One region of the Micromonospora sp. NPDC005710 genome, then DNA from elsewhere that is predicted to be linked to it. Evidence: riboswitches for the same ligand, from Rfam matches in the RefSeq annotation. Region 1 holds a riboswitch; the other holds the start of a gene.
The links. Region 1 has a riboswitch for cobalamin ahead of ABZ406_RS26545 (ribonucleoside-diphosphate reductase subunit alpha). Riboswitches for the same ligand answer to the same signal wherever they lie in the genome.

Region 2: linked by a shared signal. The riboswitch ahead of ABZ406_RS16240 (acyl-CoA thioesterase) and the one ahead of ABZ406_RS26545 (ribonucleoside-diphosphate reductase subunit alpha) in region 1 are both predicted to bind cobalamin.

What each region holds. Positions count from the first base shown of each region.
Region 1 is NZ_JBEXYP010000025.1:41,261-48,898, forward strand. It holds gene ABZ406_RS26525 (ATP-binding cassette domain-containing protein) at 1-694, shown strand, start outside; gene ABZ406_RS26530 (aldo/keto reductase) at 691-1,710, shown strand; gene ABZ406_RS26535 (FadR/GntR family transcriptional regulator) at 1,739-2,461, opposite strand; gene ABZ406_RS26540 (enolase C-terminal domain-like protein) at 2,469-3,866, opposite strand; cobalamin riboswitch at 4,301-4,518, shown strand; gene ABZ406_RS26545 (ribonucleoside-diphosphate reductase subunit alpha) at 4,709-7,066, shown strand; gene ABZ406_RS26550 (ribonucleotide-diphosphate reductase subunit beta) at 7,066-7,638, shown strand, end outside.
Region 2 is NZ_JBEXYP010000010.1:151,418-159,055, reverse strand. It holds gene ABZ406_RS16250 (copper chaperone PCu(A)C) at 4-606, opposite strand; gene ABZ406_RS16245 (copper resistance protein CopC) at 672-2,768, opposite strand; cobalamin riboswitch at 2,892-3,107, shown strand; gene ABZ406_RS16240 (acyl-CoA thioesterase) at 3,237-3,755, shown strand; gene ABZ406_RS16235 (ABC transporter substrate-binding protein) at 3,849-4,748, shown strand; gene ABZ406_RS16230 (AraC family transcriptional regulator) at 4,637-5,752, opposite strand; gene ABZ406_RS16225 (NADP-dependent oxidoreductase) at 5,843-6,766, shown strand; gene ABZ406_RS16220 (signal peptidase II) at 6,850-7,350, shown strand; gene ABZ406_RS16215 (LUD domain-containing protein) at 7,339-7,638, opposite strand, start outside.

The DNA of each region.
Region 1 (7,638 bases):
CTTCACGGTCCGCCGGGGTGAGGTGGTCGCGCTGATCGGTGACAACGGCGCGGGCAAGAGCACCCTGATCAAGACCCTGTCCGGTGTGCATCCGCCGGACGAGGGCGAGATCCGGGTCGGCGGCCGTCCGGTCCAGTTCTCCACTCCGGTCGATGCCCGACGGGCCGGGGTGGAGACCGTCTACCAGGATCTCGCCGTCGCCGACGACCTCAGCGTGGCCGCCAACCTGTATCTCGGCCGGGAGATCCTGCGCTCCGGACCACTGGGCCGACTCGGGCTGTTGGACAAGCGGGCCATGCGGCACGGTGCCGCCGCCGCTCTGGACGAACTGGGCGTACGCATCCCCCGGGTCACCACCCCGATCGCGATGCTCTCCGGCGGGCAGCGGCAGTGCGTCGCGGTGGCCCGCGCCATCATCTGGGCGACGAACGTGGTCATCCTCGACGAGCCCACCGCCGCGCTTGGCGTGGTCCAGACCGGGCGGGTGCTCGACGTCGTGCGACGTGCCCGCGATGCCGGCATGTCGGTGGTGCTGGTGAGCCACAACATGCCGCAGGTGCTCGAGATCGCCGACCGGGTGGAGGTGCTGCGGCTCGGTCGGCGAGCGGCCCAGCTCCGCGCCTCCGAGGTCACCACCGACGACCTGGTCGCGGCGATGACCGGCAGCGGCAGCACGGACCGGGACGAGCGGTGACGTCGGTCGTCCAGCGCGGCGCGTGTGATCGCGCCCGTCGGGCGACCCCGGAGGGCGCCCGGTCGCCGTTGCGGCTGGGCCCACTGGGCTTCGGTGCGTCGCAGGGCGGCAATCTCTACCGGGCGACGTCCGACGAGCAGTTCGCCGCCGCGGTGGACACCGCGTGGGCGGGTGGAATCAGATACTTCGACACGGCGCCGCACTACGGGTTGGGCCTGTCCGAGCGGCGGCTGGGCGCGGCCCTCCGCTCCCGCCCACGCGGCGAGTACGTGGTGTCGACGACTGTCGGTCGGCTGCTCCTGCCGTCGCCGGAGACGGCACACCGGCGGGATCCGGAGGGGTTCGACGTTCCCGCCGATCATCGGCGGGTCTGGGACTTCAGCCGCGACGGCGTGCGCCGATCGTTGGAGGCGAGCCTCCAGCGTACCGGCCTGGACCGGATCGACGTGGTGTATCTGCACGACCCGGACGAGCACTGGCAGCAGGCCGCGCGCGAGGCGGTCCCGGCGTTGGTGGAGTTGCGGGAGCAGGGCGTGATCGGCGCCGTCGGGGCGGGGATGAACCAGTCGGCGATGCTGGCCCGGTTCGTGGCGGAGACCGACGTGGACGTGGTGATGTGCGCCGGCCGGTACACCCTGCTGGAGCAGGGCGCCTTGACCGATCTGCTGCCCGCCGCGCAGGCCCGCCACGTCGGTGTGGTGGTCGCCGGGGTGTACAACTCCGGGCTGCTGGCGCGGGACGTGCCGGCGGCCGACGCCGTCTACGACTACCGGCAGGCGCCGGCCGAGGTGATCGACCAGGCCCGCCGGATAGCGCGGGTCTGTCAGACGTACGGCGTCACGCTGCCCGAGGCGGCGTTGGCGTTCGTCCGTCGTCACCCGGCCGTGGTCTCGACGGTGGTCGGCATGCGGGACGCGGCCCAGGTGATGGAGACCCTGCGTAGGTCCGACGTGGCCGTCCCGGATCAGCTCTGGGCGGCGTTGTACGACGAGGGGCTGCTCGACGTGCAGCCGTGAGGGCCGGCGGTGAGGGCCGGGCCGTCGGTCAGGACCGGGCGGTGTCGGTGCTCGTGTCGGCGTCGTCGGGCAACCCGTGCAACGACTCCTCCACGCCGACCAGGTGGTTGGCCATCCGCGTGCGCGCCCGTTCCGGGTCGCGTGCCACGAGGGCCTTCAGGATCGCCACGTGTTCGTCGTGGGTCCGCAGGTCCGCTCCCTCCTCGTGCAGGCTCCGCCAGAGCCGGCCGCGGATCGTTCGCCCGGCGAAGGCTTCGATCAGGCCGACGAGCACCGGATTCTCGGCGTGCACCGCGATGATCCGGTGGAAGGCGATGTCGATCTCCATGATCCGCTCGTGGTCCGGCGGTGACTGGCCGATCAGCCGGGCCGCCTCGGCGAGGAGATCTCCCGCCTGGGCGAGGGCCTCGTCGGTGATCCTGGTCGCCGCCAGGCAGGCGGCCTCGCACTCCAACAGTCGCCGGACGGTGTGGATGTGCCGGGGGTCGCCCTGGCCCTGGAAGTCCACCACGAAACCCATCGGGGCCAGCAGTTGCGGCGCGTCGAGGTTGGTGACGTACGTGCCGTCGCCCTGACGGATGTTGACGATGCCGAGGATCGACAGCGCCGACATCCCCTCCCGCAGTGAACCCCGCGAGACGCCGAGCTGCTCGGCGAGGTCCTTCTCGATGGGCAACCGGTCCCCGGGCCTGAACTGCCCTTCGAGGATCATCCGCTTGATGCCGTTGACCACTTCGTCGGTACGAGACATGATCCCCCTAGCGGCCGGCGGGGGTGGCCTTCCCACCCGCGATCACGTATGCCGCCTCCGGAGAAGACACGGTAGTCGGGTCTGTCGCGCCCCAGTAGTGGCCGTCGGGATACCGGTAGAGCGCCACCGACTCCGGACGCATCCGGGTGGAGTAGCCGGGTTGGCTGGGCAGGACGTATCCGCTGCCGGAGCCGGTGTCGCGGATGACGCACGGGTCGGTGAAGTGCTCGTGCAGGTGGTCGACGAACTCGGTGACCCGGTCGGTGAGGTCTCCCGAGATCGCGACGTAGTCGAGCACCGACACGTGTTGGACCATCTCGCACAGCCCGACACCGCCGGCGTGGGGGCACACCGGGACGTCGAACTTCGCGGCGAGCAGCAGCACGGCGACGATCTCGTTGATGCTGGCCAACCGGCCGGTGTCCAGTTGGCAGAAGTCGATGGCCTCGGCCTGGAACAGCTGCTTGAACATCACCCGGTTGTGGCAGTGTTCGCCGGTCGCGACGCCGATCGGCGCGACGGCACGGCGGACGGCCGCGTGGCCGAGGATGTCGTCGGGGCTGGTCGGCTCCTCGATCCACAGTGGCGTGAACTGGGCGAGGGCCTTGACCCACTCGATGGCCTGGCCGACGTCCCAGACCTGGTTGGCGTCGATCATCAGGTTGCGGTCCGGCCCGAGGATCTCCCGCGCGATGGCGCATCGGCGGATGTCGTCGTCGAGGTTGGCGCCCACCTTGAGCTTGACGTAGCCGTAGCCGGTGTCCACCGCCTCCTGGCACAGCCGGCGCAGCTTGTCGTCGCCGTAGCCGAGCCAGCCGGCCGAGGTGGTGTAGGCGGGGTAGCCGGTCCGGTCCAGCTCGGCGAGGCGGCCAGCCTTCGTGCTCTCCTTGGCCCGGAGGATGGCCAGCGCCTCGTCCCGAGTCAGCGCGTCCGACAGGTAACGCAGGTCAGCGATGTCGACGAGCTGCTCGGGGGTCATGTCGACGAGCAGCCGCCACAGCGGCTTGTCGGCGAGCCGGGCGACCAGGTCCCACGACGCGTTCAACACGGCGGCGAGGGACAGGTGGACGACGCCCTTCTCCGGACCGAGCCACCGCAGTTGCGAGTCGGAGGTGAGGAGGCGGTAGACCGCGCCCATGTCCGCCGCCATCGTCGCCACGTCCAGGCCCACGAGGCGCTGCGCCTGGTGGACCGCTGCCGCCGCGACGATGTCGTTGCCTCGGCCGATGGTGAAGGTCAGGCCGTGACCCGCGAGCGGCGCCCCCACGCCGTCGACGCCGTCGGTGTGCAGGACGACGTAGGCCGCCGAATAGTCGCCGTCCTTGTTCATGGCGTCTGAGCCGTCGGCGGTCAGGGAGGTGGGGAAGCGGACGTCCTCGACGGTGACGGCAGTGATCTGCGGCATGCGCTCCTCGCCCGGCTAGGCTAAAGATCGGATGATCACTGGGAGTATACGGAGGGCGGCTCCAGCACGTCAACGATGTCGATCACTGCCGACCCCGCATACGTATGATGTTTGCGCCCGGTTCGTCGATTCCCCGCGCCGCACGGCGCACCGTGTGATGAGCCCGGGAGCGACGCACCAACGATCCGGAGACCCGACACGGGGCACCAGATCGCAGGCATTGATGTCGACATATGGGTTTGACCTGCGGAACCCCTGCCTTGATACATCAAATCTTTGTCGACTGTCGACGCGAGCGCATGGGCCCCCGTCTCGGGTGCCCCGGCGTCGGCCGACGAGGAGCGGTCGGCGGGGTTGGTGACAGTGGTCACCGAACGGCCGCCGACACGCCCGGAAACGACATGTGGGGTGTGACAACGACTGTGTCCCTATATATGGTGTCGAGCGCAGCTGGTTCGGCAGTGCATCCGGCACGGTCGAGGCAACAGGGAACCCGGTGGAAATCCGGGACTGTCCCGCAGCGGTGAGTGGGAACGACAGCCGTCATCAGCACTGGGCCACCAATCGGCCTGGGAAGCGACGGCCAGTAGGAGACCGGCGTGCCCGGTCGCGCCCGCGAGTCCGAAGACCTGCCAGCGCGCCGCGTACCCGCACCCGGGTGGGCGGCGGTCCGAGGCCGCGTGGGACGGCTGACGCCACCTGACCCACGCCGGACGGCGTGGCGTCCGTCGGTGTCTGTCTCCTCGCGTCCGGGCCACCAGGTCTCGAACTCCGAGGAGCGAGTGGTGACAGTCACCGAGGTAGTCCCGGCCGGCGGCGACGCGACAGTGCGGCGCACGCCGATGCAGGTCCGCAAGCGCGACGGCGCCACCGAACCGGTGGACGTGAACAAGATCGTCCGGGCGGTCGAGCGGTGGGCCGACGACCTGACCGACACCGACCCGATGCGGGTGGCCACCCGCACCATCAGCGGTCTCTACGACGGTGCGACGACAGCCGAGTTGGACCGGCTGTCCATCCAGACCGCCGCCGAGATGATCGGTGAGGAGCCGCAGTACTCGCGTCTCGCCGCGCGGCTGCTGGCCGGCTACGTCGACAAGGAGGTGCGTCGACAGGGCATCACCTCGTTCAGCGCGGCGATCCGGGTCGGCCACGCCGAGGGCCTGATCGGCGACGACACCGCCGCGTTCGTCGCCGCCCACGCCACGACCCTCGACCACGCCGTCGACCCGGACGGCGACCGCCGGTTCGAGTACTTCGGACTGCGCACCGTGTACGACCGCTACCTGCTGCGCCACCCCACCAGCCGACTGGTGCTGGAGACCCCGCAGTACTGGCTGCTTCGGGTGGCCTGCGGCCTGTCCCGGACCGCCGACGAAGCCGTCGACTTCTACCGGCTGATGTCCAGCCTGGCCTACCTGCCCAGCTCGCCGACCCTGTTCAACTCCGGCACCCGGCACACCCAGATGTCCTCCTGCTACCTGGTCGACTCCCCGCTCGACGAGCTGGACTCGATCTACGCGCGGTACGCCCAGGTCGCCAACCTGTCCAAGTTCGCCGGCGGCATCGGCATCGCGTACTCCCGGGTCCGCTCCCGGGGCGCCCTGATCCGCGGCACCAACGGGCAGTCCAACGGGATCGTGCCGTGGCTGCGTACCCTCGACGCGAGCGTCGCCGCGGTCAACCAGGGCGGCCGACGCAAGGGCGCTGCCTGCGTCTACCTGGAGCCGTGGCACCCGGACATCGAGGAGTTCCTGCAACTGCGGGACAACACCGGCGAGGACGCCCGGCGCACCCACAACCTGAACCTGGCCAACTGGGTGCCGGACGAGTTCATGCGCCGGGTCGAGGCCGACGAGGTGTGGTCGCTGTTCGACCCGCACGAGGTCCCCGAACTGCCCGACCTGTGGGGGGAGCGGTTCGACGCCGCGTACCGGCAGGCCGAGGCGCAGGGTCGCTACGTGCGGCAGGTCCCCGCGCGGGAGCTGTACGGGAAGATGATGCGTACGCTCGCCCAGACCGGCAACGGGTGGATGACCTTCAAGGACGCCGCCAACCGACTCTGCAACCAGACCGCCGAGCCGGGCAACGTGGTGCACCTGTCGAACCTCTGCACCGAGATCGTCGAGGTGTCCAGTGACACCGAGACCGCCGTGTGCAACCTCGGCTCGGTGAACCTCGCCGCCCACCTCGCCGACGGCGGCATGGACTGGGAGCGGCTGCGCGCCACGGTGCGGACCGCGGTGACGTTCCTCGACCGGGTCATCGACATCAACTACTACCCGACCGCACAGGCGGCGGCGAGCAACCCCCGCTGGCGGCCGGTCGGGCTCGGGCTGATGGGCCTGCAGGACGTCTTCTTCGCGCTGCGGCTGCCGTTCGACTCGCCGGCCGCGAAGGAGCTGTCCACCCGGATCAGCGAGGAGCTGTACCTGACCGCGCTGGAGACCTCCGCCGACCTGGCCCGCGACTTCGGCGCCCATCCGGCGTACGGGCAGACCCGGGCCGCGCGGGGCCAGCTCCAGCCCGACCTGTGGGGTGTCGAGGGTACGCAGACCGCACGGTGGGACGCCCTGCGCGAGCGGGTCGCGGCGCACGGGCTGCGCAACTCGTTGCTGGTGGCTGTCGCGCCGACGGCGACCATCGCCTCGATCGCCGGGTGCTACGAGTGCATCGAGCCGCAGGTGTCCAACCTGTTCAAGCGCGAGACCCTGTCCGGGGAGTTCCTCCAGGTCAACACCGCGCTGGTACGCGAGCTGAAGGCCCGCGGTCTGTGGACCGAACGGATCCGGTCGGCGATCAAGCGGGCGGAGGGGTCGGTGCAGGACATCGCCGAGCTGCCGGCCGGCGTACGGGAGTTGTTCCGCACCGCGTGGGAGCTGCCGCAGCGGGCGCTCATCGACCTGGCCGCGGCCCGCGCCCCGTTCATCGACCAGTCCCAGTCGCTGAACCTGTTCCTCGCCGCACCGACGATCGGCAAGCTCTCCTCGATGTACCTGTACGCCTGGAAGGCCGGGCTGAAGACCACCTACTACCTGCGCTCGCGCCCCGCGACCCGGATCCAGCAGGCCACCGTCAGCGCCGTCGCACCTCTCAGCGCCGTCGGACCCGCCAGTGCCCGCGGACCCGTCGTCGCCCTCGACGCGGGAGCGCTGGCCTGCTCGCTGGAAAACCCCGAGTCGTGCGAGGCCTGCCAGTGATGGCCCCCGACACCACCACCGAACTGAGCACCACCGACACGAGGACCACGCACATGCTGCTCGACCCCGGGATGGACCTCACTCTCCGCCCGATGCGCTACCCGCACTTCTTCGACAGGTTCCGCGACGCCATCCGCAACACCTGGACGGTCGAGGAGGTCGACCTGCACGCCGACCTCGCCGACCTGGACAAGCTGTCACCGGCGGAACGGCACCTGGTCAGCCGTCTGGTGGCGTTCTTCGCCACCGGTGACACGATCGTCGCCAACAACCTGGTGCTCAACCTCTACCAGCACGTCAACAGCCCCGAGGGTCGCCTCTACCTGTCCCGGCAGCTGTTCGAGGAGGCCGTGCACGTCCAGTTCTATCTCAACCTGCTCGACACGTACGTGCCCGACGAGACCGAGCGCTTCGGGGCCTTCGCCGCCATCGAGAACATCCCCTCGATCCGTCGCAAGGCCGAGTTCTGCTTCCGCTGGATCGACTCCCTGGGCGACCTGCGGGAGCTGCGGTCCCGCGAGGACCGGCGGACGTTCCTGCTCAACCTGATCTGCTTCGCCGCCTGCATCGAG
Region 2 (7,638 bases), on a different contig from region 1:
GCGTCACGATGCCGGGCTCATGCTCATCTCCGGCGTGGCGCTCGTGCCGGGCATGGGCTGGCCGTGCCCGGGGGCGTAGCTCTCCTGCGCGCCGATGAACGGCTTGGCCACGGCGCGGAACTGCTGGGTCTTGCCGTCGGCGAAGGTCAGTGTGAAGGCCAACTCGTCGCCGGCCTGGACGGGCTTGGTGAGGTTCATCAGCATCAGGTGGTCACCGCCGGGCTCCAGCGCGTGCGTGCTCTTGGCCTTGATCACGATGCCGCCCTGCTTCTGTTGCATGACCATCTTGCCGTCCTTCATGGTCATCTCGTGCAGCTCCATCGGCGACAACGAGGTCGTGGCACCAGTCACCGTGACATCGGTGTCGCCGTCGTTCACCAGGGTCCCGAAGGCCGCCGTCATGCCCTTGTCGGCCGCCTTCACCCACGGGTCACGGATGCCGAGCACACCAGCGTCCGGGTTGGCCGAGGTCGACGTGGTCGGGCCCACCTGGGCCGTCGACGGCGAGTCGGTCGAGCCGCAGCCAGCGACCCCCACCGTCAGGATCGCGACGGCGACGATGGCGGCCGAGCGGCGGCGTGGAGCGTTTGGGCTGGTGGTGCGCATGTGTTCTTCCTCCGATGGTTGCTGCTGGGAGGTTGGTCGGCCGCAGCACGGAGAAAGTTCCGGAGTCACTGAACGTTGATCGTGAACTCCCCGGTGTGCACCGCCCCGGCGACCTGGAAGTCGAAGAAGGCCCGGTACCGGCCTGGACTCGGCGTGGTCAGCCAGAACTTGACCGTCCCGTCGACCAACTCCTGCTCGGGGTGCACGTGCACGTAGCCGAGGTCGCCCTCACGAACCACTACCAGATGCCCGTACGCGGCCAGGTATCGCTCCAGCTGCGCGGGCGTGGCCGTTTCGGTGTTCGTGACCTGGAAGTGGATCGGTGCCGTCACCCCGACCGTCGGGGTGCCGGTCATCGACACCGCGTACGGACCAGCGGTTGCCTGCGCCTGCGTCGGCGGCAGCGCGGTCGGGGTGTGCGCGCCGGGCACTGTGTGGTCGACGCCCAGCACGAGGGGCAGTGGGGTGCCGTTGGCCGCGGTGACGGAGAAGTCGGCGTAGACGCGGTAGCCGCCGGGTCGGGCCAGCGTCAGGGGGACACTCCAGGTGCCGTCGGCTGCCATCGTCGGATGCAGGTGCTGGTAGCCGGACAGGTCGCGGCCCACCACGATCAGGTGCAACGGCTTGTCGTGAACGACCGCGAAGCGCGTCGCCGGCTGCCGGTCGGTGCCGACGATGCGGAAGCGGTAGTCGGCGCGTACCCCGGCGGGTTGGGTTCGTTCCAGCGGTTGCAGCGTGTAGCCGCCGGCGCTGACTGTCGTGCCGGTGGCGAGTGCCTCGCCCGTTCCACCGTCGCCCCGGTGCGTGTGCGGTCCGGTGCCCGCCGGGTGTTGGTGTCCGTCGTTCGCGGCCCCCGGCGGGCCGGAGGCGGGCGGACCGCCGGCCGACTGCCGGGTGGTGTCGGCGGCCGGGCCACCGTTGCCGTTGACGCGTGCCAGACCGAAGCCGGCGAGCAGGGCCAGCACCAGGCCACCGACGAACAGTGCCAGGTGGGCGTTGCCCAGCCGGGAGGCGGGCGTCGCGGTGCCGAGATCCGGTTCCGGCGATGCTTTGTGCTCGACGGGCTGTCGACTGTCCGTCGTGGCGAGGTCCGTCGCGTCCGCGCCGGTCGGGGTCGGATCGACCGCAACGGCCGTCCGCGCCACGACGACCGCGGTGTCCCGACCCGCGGCCGGCACGGCGCCGGGTCGCCGCTTACCGCCCGGCGTCTGCGTACCGCTGCCGGCCGCCGCGTCGGTTCTGCCTGCATCGGCCCGGCCACTGACGGCTCCACCGCCAGTCCTGGCGCCGGTGGTCTTGCTCACGGCGGCCTTGGCACCGGCGGCCTTGGCGCCGGGAGTCCTGGTTCCGGGACGGGCGCCGCCGCCGCGTCGACCGGATCCCGCCGACGAGGGGCGGCCCCGGCCGGTGGGTCTGCCACTGGGGGCCGTCCGCCGACGCCAGACGACGAATCCGGCTGCCGCAGCCGCCGCCGCGACCACCGCCAGGCCGGTCCACAGGCCCGCTCCGGGCCCGCTCTCCTCAGTCGACCCGGTCGGCGCAGCCGCTGCCGCGGACGACGGAATCGCCGACTCGTCAGCGACCGTCGGCACCGCGGACACCTGCCCGGACGACCCGTGTTGCTCGGCGGTGGCCAACAGCGCCGGATCCGGCTGGGTCGACGGCGGGCTCCACCCCTTGGGCGCTGCCGTCACCCGCCCGTCGTAGCGGAAGGTGAGGGTGCCGCGTACGGGGTCGCCGTCCGAGGCGACCGACAGGTAGCTCACCGAGTACTCGCCCTTGGCCGGCAGGTGCGTCACAGCCACCGTCGCGGGGAACCCGGTCGTGTACTCACGTGGCTCGAACTGGCCATTGACCAGGAAATACTCGCGCACCGGCTTGTCCAGCGGCTTCGGCTCCCCGTACGACCAGCCATTGTCGACCCGGATGCCACCCGGCGCGGTGATCGTGAAGAACGCGTTGGCCGCGGCCTTCTCGGTGAAGAACAACTGCACCGACGTCAACGGCTCGCGCACCGTGGCGCCACTCGCCGGCAGGGACATCGCGAGAGTCCCGTGAGCTGCGGCGGGCTGAGCGGACGCGAGCAGAGCGACAGCCGAGACGAGGAGGAGCGCGAGGAGGCCCGAGACCATCCGCCCAGGAATCCGAGGGTGACGACGCATCTGGATATCCTCGCCGTCGCGAGACTTTTTTCAAGAGGTGCTGGACTTTTTCCTTACCCGGCAAAAGTCGAGCATCCGTCGGGGTGGTCGTCCGCGCTGAATGGGCGCCGACCCTGGCCAGCTATGCTCACCGGTGGCGTTGGTTCGCCCGGTCCTGAGCTGGCCGGGCGTCGTAAGAGGGAACCCGGTGAAAATCCGGGGCTGCCCCGCAGCGGTGAGTGGGAACGACAGCCGTCATCAGCACTGGGCCAGTGGCCTGGGAAGCGACGGCCAGTAGGGGACCGGCACGGCCGGTCGAGCCCGCGAGTCCGAAGACCTGCCCGCGCCGCGTACACGACCGTGTGCGCTGCCGTCGGCCTCGCGGGTGGGCTGAGCGGGTGACGTGCCGGGCGTTGCGCGCCGGTGCGTGCTCGTCAGTGTGCGTCCGTGAACCGGCGGTGTGGTTTCCCGAGGGACGGACCTACCGCTGTGCACGACACCAGCACGATCGCCGGCCGCGCGCCGTCGGCATCGCACCTGACCCTGTCGCAGATCATGGATCAGCACCACACCAACCTGATGGGTACGGTCCACGGCGGCCGGATCCTCAACCTCATCGACTCGGTCGCCGGGGTGGTCGCCGCCCGGCACTCCGACGGGCCGGCGGTCACCGCCGCCATCGACGAGACGGCGTTCCTGCGCGCGGTACGGGTCGGTGACGTCGTGCACGTCGACGCCCGGATCACCTGGGCGGGGCGCAGCTCGATGGAGGTGGCGGTCAAGGTGACCGCCGACCGGTGGGACCGGGCGGTGCCGCCCACCGACGTGGCCACCGCCCACCTGGTCATGGTCGCCATCGACGACGACGGCCAACCCCGCGCGGTGCCGCCGCTGCTGCCCGAGACCGACGGTGACCGACGGCGCTACCGCGAGGCGGAGATCCGCCGCGAACACCGTCTGGCGTTGCGGCGGGCGCTGCTCGACGGCGCCGAGGAGAGCGATGACTGACTGTCGCTGGTCGCGGCGCGGAAGCCTCTGACCGCCGCCGTGGTCGGCTCGCACAGTGGACGCGGCGTGGTCCTGCCTGGTAGGCAGGCGGGTGTGCGCATCGTTTCACTGCTGCCAGCCGCCACGGACATCGTGGCCATGCTCGGCCTGACCGGGCATCTGGTCGGCCGTACGCACGAGTGCGACTGGCCGCCGGGGGACCTGGTCGATGTCCCGGTGGTGACCGCCACGTCTCTGCCCGGGGCGTTGACGAGCCGGGAGATCTCAGCGGCGATCGCTGGTGACCCGCACCGAGGGTCGTCGTTGTACCAGCTCGACGTCACGATGCTGGAGGACCTGAAGCCGGATCTGATTCTGACCCAGGACCTGTGCGACGTGTGTGCGGTCTCCTATGCGCGGGTCAACGACGCGGTTCGGCTGATCGATCTCGACACCACCGTGGTGTCCCTGGAGGCGAGAACAATCGGCGGGATACTGGACACGGTCGACGCCGTGGCCGCCCTGACCGACACCGCGGGCAGGGCGGCCGAGATCCGGGCGGCCGCCGGGCGTCGACTCGCCGCGCTGCCTGGCCCCGGGACGGACGCGCCGACGGTGCTGTTCGTCGAGTGGCTCGACCCGTTGATGCCGGGCGGGCACTGGGTGCCCGAGCAGATCGCCGCCGCGGGAGGGCGGTCGCTGCTGCTCGGGCCGGGGGCGCACAGCACCCCGCACCTGTGGTCGGTGGTTGCCGACCTGGCTCCGGACGTCGTGGTGTTCGGGCCGTGCGGGTTCACACCCGAACGGACCGTCGACGAGCTGTCCGTGGCGGCCGGCCAACCCGGCTGGGCTGACCTGCCTGCGGTGCGTCGGGGGCAGGTGTGGGTGGTCGACGGGCCCGCCTACTTCAACCGCCCCGGCCCCAGGGTCGTTGACGGCGCGGAGATCCTCGCCGCCATCCTCGCCGGCCGCCCGGACTCCCGCGCTCGGCGGGTTTCCGTGGGCGCGGGTTGACCCGACCGCCCGACGTGGGCACCGGCCTGACCGCGCTTGATGTCTGCGGCCTGTCGGTGCGAATGCTGTCCGTCGCGGCGGTACCTGCCGGGGGCGGTTCCGTACCGGCGTTTGAACGCGGTCGAGAAGGCGAACTCGGAGGTGTAGCCGACTCGACTCGCGATGGCGCTCAGCGGGCGGTCGGACTGCCGGAGGAGTCGGGCGGCGATGGTCATCCGCCACCAGGTCAGGTAGGTCAACGGCGGCTGGCCGAGCAGCGCGGTGAAACGGCGGGCGAACGGCGCTCGGGACAGCTTCGCCTCGGCGGCGAGGGTCGCGACGGTCCACGGCCGCGCCGGGTCCCGGTGGATCGCGTGCAGTGCGGCGGCGGTGGCGGGATCGTTGAGTGCCACAGCCCAGCCCGGACGCACCGTTTCCGGAGCGGGGTGCTGGTCGAGCCAGGTCCGCAGGATGTGCAGCAGCAGGGTGTCGAGCAGCGCCGGGATGATGGCGTCGGTGCCGAGGCGGGGCCGTTTCAGCTCGGTGGCGAGCAGGTCCACTGTGGCGCGTAGCTCGGGATGCCGCCCGAGGTGCGCGGGGAGGTGGATGAGTTCGGGCAGGTCGTCGAGAAGCAGGTGCGCGTGGGTCGGGTCGAGTTGGTACGCGCCGCACAGGGTGACCGTCGTGGCGGCGTCGGTGTCGGCGGGAGTGCCGACCACGTCGTCGGCGTAGGGCTGGAGCGGTTCGTCGCTCGGCTCGCAGGCGGGTGCGTCGGGTGGTGTCGACGGGCTGTCGGCGAGCGTGTGCCCACGGCCGTGTGGCCGGAACACGACGTCCCCGGCCGCGAGCGGCACCGGGCCGGTGTCCGGGGCGACGAGCCAGCACGGCCCTTGCAGGACGATCTGGAAGCCGGCGGAGCCGGGGACCGAAGCGAACTGCTGCGCCCACGGAGCATGCCACGTGACCAGTGCCGAGCGTGGCTGGCCGGCTCGCATGACGGTGATCACGTCGCTGAGTACGTCCACGCGGGCAGCGTATCGGCGTGGAGACGATCACGCATGAATCGAGGAGTAGAGAGCATGGATCGTCTTCGACCGCGATCCTAGGTTCGAGTTATGCGAGCCATGCGAATTCATCGGTACGGTGCTGCCTCGGTCATCCGCGAGGAAGAGGTGCCGCGTCCGGCCCCGGGCCGGGGTGACGTCCTCATCCAGGTCGCCGCGACATCGTTCAACCCGTCCGACATCGGGCTGCGGCGCGGGCTACTGCGCACCGTGCTGCCAGTGAATCTGCCGTACACCCTCGGCGGGGACGTCGCCGGCACGATCGTCGCGCTCGGCGACGACGTGCACGCCCTCAACGTGGGTGACCGGGTGGTTGGACGGGTCGACACCGGCGGCGCTGCGGCCGAGTACGTCACCGCTGCGGCTGGCCTCCTTGTCGCGGCGCCCACCGCCATTCCCATCGCGCACGCCGCCGCCATTCCCATCGCCGGTCTCACCGCCTGGCAGGCGGTGTTCGAGCACGCGGGCGTCACCACTGGGCAGCGGGTCCTGGTCAATGGGGCCGGCGGTGGCGTCGGCGGGTTCGCGGTCCAGCTCGCCAAGCACGTCGGGGCCCACGTCATCGCCACGGCCAGCCCCCGCAGCACCGACGTCGTCCGTCAGCTCGGAGCCGACGAGACCGTCGACTACACGGCCGTCCGCCTCGCCGATGCGCTCGACGGCCCGGTCGACGTCATCCTCAATCTCGTCGCCCTCGGTGAACGGTCCGCGTCAGCACTGACGTCGCTGGTGCGGCCGGGCGGCATCGTGGTGTCCGCCACCGGCGCCCCGCCGGTGGCCGCCGGCTCGTCGGTGGCGGCGGTGAGCTTCGTGGCCCGCAACGACACTGGCCACCTTGCCGCGCTCGTCAAGCTCGTGGACGCGGGCGCCGCTCGGGTCGACATCGCCTCGACGCGTCCGCTCGCCGAGCTGGCCTCGGTGCACCTCGACGCCGAGGCCGGCCGGCTCCGGGGAAAGACGATCCTCGTGCCGTGAGGGCCACCGACAGATCCCGTCGCGCGCCGGCACCCCCGCTTTGCCGGTGGTGACGGTCGTGGCGGACCGGCTAGGGTTCCGGAATGTTCCGCGCCGTCGTGTTGATCGCTGCCGTGGTGCTCGCCGCCGATCAGGCCACGAAGTACTGGGCCGAGTCCGCGCTGTCCGACGGGCAGACCGTCACGCTCGTCGGTGAGCTGCTGCAACTGCGCCTCGTCTACAACCCGGGCGCGGCCTTCTCGATCGGCACGGCGTACACCTGGATCTTCGCGGTTTTCGCGGCGGTGGCGGTGGTCGGGGTGACGGTGGTGGCCCGGCGGGTCACGTCGCGTCAGTGGGCGGTGGCGTTGGGCCTGGTGCTCGGCGGGGCGGCGACGCACCTGCTGGACCGCCTCTTCCGGGAGCCCGGGTTCGCGCGGGGGCACGTGGTGGACTTCATCGACTACGCCGGGTTCTTCGTCGGCAACGTCGCGGACATCGCGCTGGTGGTCGGCGTCGGCATCGTCATGCTGCTCAACGTGCGCGACATCCCGCTGCGGGACACGGCGGGCGAGACCCGCGAGCAGGTGTCGTCAGACTCCTGAGCCGACCAGGACGACCTCCAGGCGGCGCGGGCCGTGCACGCCCTCGACCCGGTTCAGTTCGATGTCACTCGTCGCGGACGGGCCGGAGATCCAGGTGAGCGGCGCGCGCGGGTCAAGTCGGGTCAGCGCCTCCGGCAGCAGACCGACGACCTGATCGGTGCGGACGACGCAGATGTGCCGGTCGGGCACCAGGGTGAGCGCACGCCGACCCTGCGTCGGGCCGGCGTCGAGGATGATGGTGCCGCTGTCGGCGACCGCGACGGCGCAGCCGGTCAGGACCGCGTCCAG